2 regions of the Streptomyces sp. NPDC053665 genome follow, and region 2 is predicted to be linked to the other one. Evidence: riboswitches for the same ligand, from Rfam matches in the RefSeq annotation. Region 2 holds a riboswitch; the other holds the start of a gene.

Region 1 (2,383 bases), on a different contig from region 2:
CGTCGCGGGCGTCTTCGCCGGGCGCGGCCACTCGTCGCTGGTCTTCCGCGGCGACGACGGCCTCGACGAACTGACCACCACGTCCACCTCCCGGGTCTGGATCGTCCGGGACGGCACGGTGGCCGAGGAGGCCTTCGACCCGCGGGACGTGGGCCTGGAGCTGGTCCCGGTCGAGGCGCTGCGCGGCGCGGACGCCTCCTACAACGCGGAGGTCGCCCGCCGGCTGCTGGACGGCGAGACCGGCCCCGTCCGCGACGCCGTCCTGCTGAACGCGGCGGCGGCCCTGGTGGCGCTGGAGCCGGGCACGGGGACACTGGCCGAGCAGCTCGGCGCCGGCATGGCGAAGGCGGCGGAGTCCATCGACTCCGGGGCGGCCAAGCGGACCCTGGAGCGCTGGGTGGCCGCGACCAACGCCTAGCGGCTGCGGCGAGGGCGTCCCGCGATCCGGACCCGGGTTGCGGGGCGCCGATCTTTTCGCGTACGTTCCTGAACAGGTCATGAGTGACAGTCATGAGGCCCCGGCCGACTGTCCGGCAACCCTCCGTCCGTGGCGGGGTGCCCCGGGTGAAGACCAGGCCGCAGGCAGCGAGGTCTGCGGCAAGCGCGGACCCCTCGCGATACCAGGGGTCCTGGTCGTCGAGGAGTTCTCCGTGAGTCAGCGAATGCGATAGGGCCGCAGAGCCCCGCCTCCGCATCCCCTCTTCCTTTCCTCACCCCCGCCGGCAGCCCATCGGGCCCGCGGGTGGTCCCGCCTGATCTCACGGGAGTTCACCATGTCCGTCTCCGCCGTTGCCGCCGAACAGTCCGTCTGCGCCCCGCTGCCCGTTCTGGGCCGGGACGTCACCGTGCCGCTGGTGACCGGGGGAGAGGTCACCTACGCCGCGCTCGACTACGCGGCCAGCGCCCCGGCGCTCCAGCGCGTCTGGGACGACGTCGCCGCCTACGCGCCCTACTACGGCAGCGTCCACCGCGGCGCCGGGTACCTGTCCCAGCTGTCCACCGACCTGTTCGAGAACGCCCGCCGCACGGTCGCGGAGTTCCTCGGCTGCCGGGACGGCGACCAGGTGGTGTTCACCCGGTCCACCACCGACTCCCTCAACCTCCTCGCCGCCGCCCTGCCGGAGGACTGCCGGGTCTTCGTCTTCGAGACCGAGCACCACGCCTCCCTGCTGCCCTGGCGCGACGCCCAGGTCACCTGCCTCGACGCCCCGAGGAGCCACCGCGAGGCCGTCGAGGCCCTGGAGCGGGCCCTGGCCGACCGGGACCCCCACGGCCCCGCCCTCGTGTGCGTCACCGGCGCCTCCAACGTCACCGGGGAACTGTGGCCCGTGCGGGAGCTCGCGGCGGCCGCGCACGCCCACGGCGCCCGGATCGTGCTGGACGCCGCCCAGCTGGCCCCCCACCACCCCGTCTCCGTCGCGGACCTCGACGTCGACTGGGTCGCCTTCTCCGGGCACAAGCTGTACGCGCCCTTCGGCTCCGGCGTGCTGGCCGGCCGGTCCGACTGGCTGCGCGCGGCCGAGCCGTACCTCGCGGGCGGCGGCGCCTCCCGCAAGGTCACGCGCCGGGAGGACGGCGGCGTCGACGTGGAGTGGCACGACAGCGCCGCCCGCCACGAGGCCGGCTCCCCGAACGTCATCGGCGCCTACTCCATCGCCTCCGCCTGCAAGGCCCTCACCGAGGCCGGGTTCGACACGCTGGTCGCCCGCGAGCAGTACCTGATCGACCGGGTGCGCCAGGGGCTCGCCGAGGTGCCCCAGGTCCGGGTCCTGTCCCTGTTCGGCGACGACGCGCCGCGTGTCGGCGTGATCTCCTTCGTCGTGGACGGCTGGAACAGCTCCCACTTCGCCGCCGCGCTCTCCGCCGAGTACGGCATCGGCGTCCGGGACGGGCTGTTCTGCGCCCACCCGCTGGTGCGCACGCTGCTCGGCGGTGACCCGCAGCAGCAGGGCGAGTGCGGGGCGCCGGAGGCCGCGCCGGGCGAGAAGGCGCTCAACGCCATCCGGGTGAGCTTCGGGGCGGGCACGCCGGACGAGCACGTGGAGCGTTTCGTCCGGGCCGTGCGGGAGCTGGTGACCGACGGGGCGAAGTGGAACTACCGCACCGAGGACGGCCGCTGCGTGCCGGACACCTCCGTGTGAGGAGCGTGGGCCGGGAGCGGCGGTGGCCGGGCCCTCGGGACGATCGCCCGCAGGGCCCCGCGACCGGGGCTACGCGTCCAGGCCGATGGAGAACGCGGCCTCCAGGTCGTGCTGCGAGTAGGTGCGGAACGCCACGTGCGTGTCCGTGCCCTCCACCCCGGGGATCTTGCTGATCCGGCCGGGGATGACCTCGGCCAGGTCCTCGTGCCGGCTCACCCGGACCATCGCGATCAGGTCGTAGG
Region 2 (2,383 bases):
TCTCCACCATCGGCGGGCGTTCCTCGGTGTCCACGGAGTACGTGCGCGGTTCGAAGCCGTCCCCGGTCCGCTCGAACTGGGTCAGGGACGGCCGGATCAGATGCCCCCGGGCCAGCCGCAGCTGGGCCGTGCGGTAGATCTCGGCGGCCATCCGCCCGAGTGCCTGCCCGTCCTGGTGCCGGTGCTTGCGCACGCCGACGTCGACCTGGGCGAGCGCGTCGAGGCCGGCCAGGTGCAGCGCGTCTACCAGCACGCCCAGCTCCACGCCGTACCCGACGGGGAAGGGCAGCTGCTCCAGCAGGGAGCGGCGGGCCGCGTACTCGCCGCCCAGCGGCTGCACGAACCCGGCGAGCCGCGGCCAGTGCATGTTGAGCAGCGGGCGCGCCATCAGCTCGGTGACCCGGCCGCCCTGCCCGGCGGCCGCGCCGAGGGGACGGTCGTACATGGCCTTGACCAGCTCGACCTCCGGGTCGGTCAGCAGCGGGCCCACGATGCCGGAGACGAAGTCGGACGAGAACTCCCGCAGGTCCGCGTCGACGAAGCAGACGATGTCGCCACGGGTGACGAGCAGCGAGCGCCACAGCACCTCGCCCTTGCCGGGCAGGGCGGGCAGGCGGGGCAGGATCGCGTCCCGGTGCACCACCGTCGCGCCCGCGGCGGCGGCCACCTCGGACGTGCGGTCGGCCGACCCCGAGTCGAGCACCACCAGCTCGTCGACGAGCGGCACCTGCAGCATCAGGTCGTGGCGGATCGCGGCGGCTATGTCGCCGACGGTCTCCTCCTCGTTCAGGGCGGGCAGCACCACGCTCACCGTGCGGCCCGTGCGCTGCTTGGCCGCCAGGACGCTGTGGAGCGGACGGTCGTGCACGGACCAGGAACGGGCGCTCAGCCAGCGATCGACTTCTTCCAGCACCGTGCTGCTCCTTGCGTTCTCTCGGCGGGACGAATGTGACGCGTCTCGCGGTTCGGACGACTATCTCAACTGTCCTGGTCGTCGGTTACAGTCTTGAACAACGCGGATGACCCTCGCATGTCCGGGGTCGCCCGCCGCCTACAACCACATACAGCTCATCCAGAGGGGCAGAGGGAAACGGCCCGATGAAGCCCCGGCAACCCTCCAGTCGGTACTCGTAGGTCACTGCTGACCACTCGGCGAGGCTCCCGGCTAGGGAAGGTGCCAAATCCGTCTCACGGCGAGATGCGTCGTGAGGAAGATGAGGAGAAAGGGCCTCGCCTCACATGGCTGTGCAGACTGTTGCAAGCACCACCGACTCCACCGTGGACCTCGGTCCCGCCGCGGCCCTCAGCTGCCGCGAGTGCGGTCACCGCGTCCCCCTCGGCCCGGTCTTCGCCTGCGAGGAGTGTTTCGGCCCGCTGGAGATCGCCTACGACTTCTCGGCCTACGACACCGAAGAGCTCCGCAAGCGCATCGAAGCGGGACCCGCGAACATCTGGCGCTACGCCCCGCTGCTGCCGGTCCCGGCCGACGTGGCGGACAAGCCGAACATCAACCCCGGCTGGACCAAGCTCGTCCAGGCCGACAACCTCGCGCGCGAGCTGGGCGTCGACGCCGGCAAGCTGTTCGTGAAGGACGACTCGGGCAACCCGACGCACTCCTTCAAGGACCGCGTCGTCGCCCAGGCCCTGGAGGCCGCCCGCGCCTTCGGCTTCACCACGCTCTCCTGCTCCTCCACCGGCAACCTCGCCGGTGCGGTGGGCGCCGCCGCGGCCCGCGCCGGCTTCCGCTCGTGCGTGTTCATCCCGCACGACCTGGAGCAGGGCAAGGTCGTCATGGCCGCGGTCTACGGCGGCGAGCTCGTCGGCATCGAGGGCAACTACGACGACGTGAACCGCTTCTGCTCGGAGCTGATCGGCGACCCGGCCGGCGAGGGCTGGGGCTTCGTCAACGTCAACCTGCGCCCCTACTACGCGGAGGGCTCCAAGACCCTCGCCTACGAGATCTGCGAACAGCTCGGCTGGCGGCTGCCGGACCAGCTGGTCGTGCCGATCGCCTCCGGCTCGCAGCTGACGAAGATCGACAAGGGGCTGCAGGAGCTGATCAAGCTCGGCCTCGTCGAGGACAAGCCGTACAAGATCTTCGGCGCGCAGGCGCTCGGGTGCTCGCCGGTGTCGACGGCGTTCAAGGCCGGGCACGACGTGGTGCGTCCGCAGAAGCCGGACACGATCGCCAAGTCCCTGGCGATCGGCAACCCGGCGGACGGGCCGTACGTGCTGGACATCGCGCGGCGCACCGGTGGCGCGGTGGAGGACGTGACGGACGAGCAGGTCGTCGACGCGATCAAGGTCCTCGCCAGGACCGAGGGGATCTTCGCGGAGACCGCCGGCGGGGTGACCGTGGGTGTGACGCGGAAGTTGATCGAGA

The links. A riboswitch is a leader RNA that binds a small molecule or an ion and turns the genes downstream of it on or off. The one in region 2 is predicted to bind S-adenosylmethionine.
Region 1: it holds a riboswitch for S-adenosylmethionine, as region 2 does, so the genes downstream of both, ACZ6ZN_RS08840 (aminotransferase class V-fold PLP-dependent enzyme) here and thrC (threonine synthase) in region 2, are expected to answer to the same signal.

Annotation. Positions count from the first base shown of each region.
Region 1 is NZ_JBVJKK010000002.1:283,766-286,148, reverse strand. It holds gene trpD (anthranilate phosphoribosyltransferase) at 1-418, shown strand, start outside; SAM riboswitch class IV at 494-610, shown strand; gene ACZ6ZN_RS08840 (aminotransferase class V-fold PLP-dependent enzyme) at 774-2,141, shown strand; gene ACZ6ZN_RS08835 (Lrp/AsnC family transcriptional regulator) at 2,211-2,383, opposite strand, start outside.
Region 2 is NZ_JBVJKK010000007.1:360,207-362,589, reverse strand. It holds gene ACZ6ZN_RS27425 (glucosyl-3-phosphoglycerate synthase) at 1-913, opposite strand, end outside; SAM riboswitch class I at 1,066-1,221, shown strand; gene thrC (threonine synthase) at 1,240-2,383, shown strand, end outside.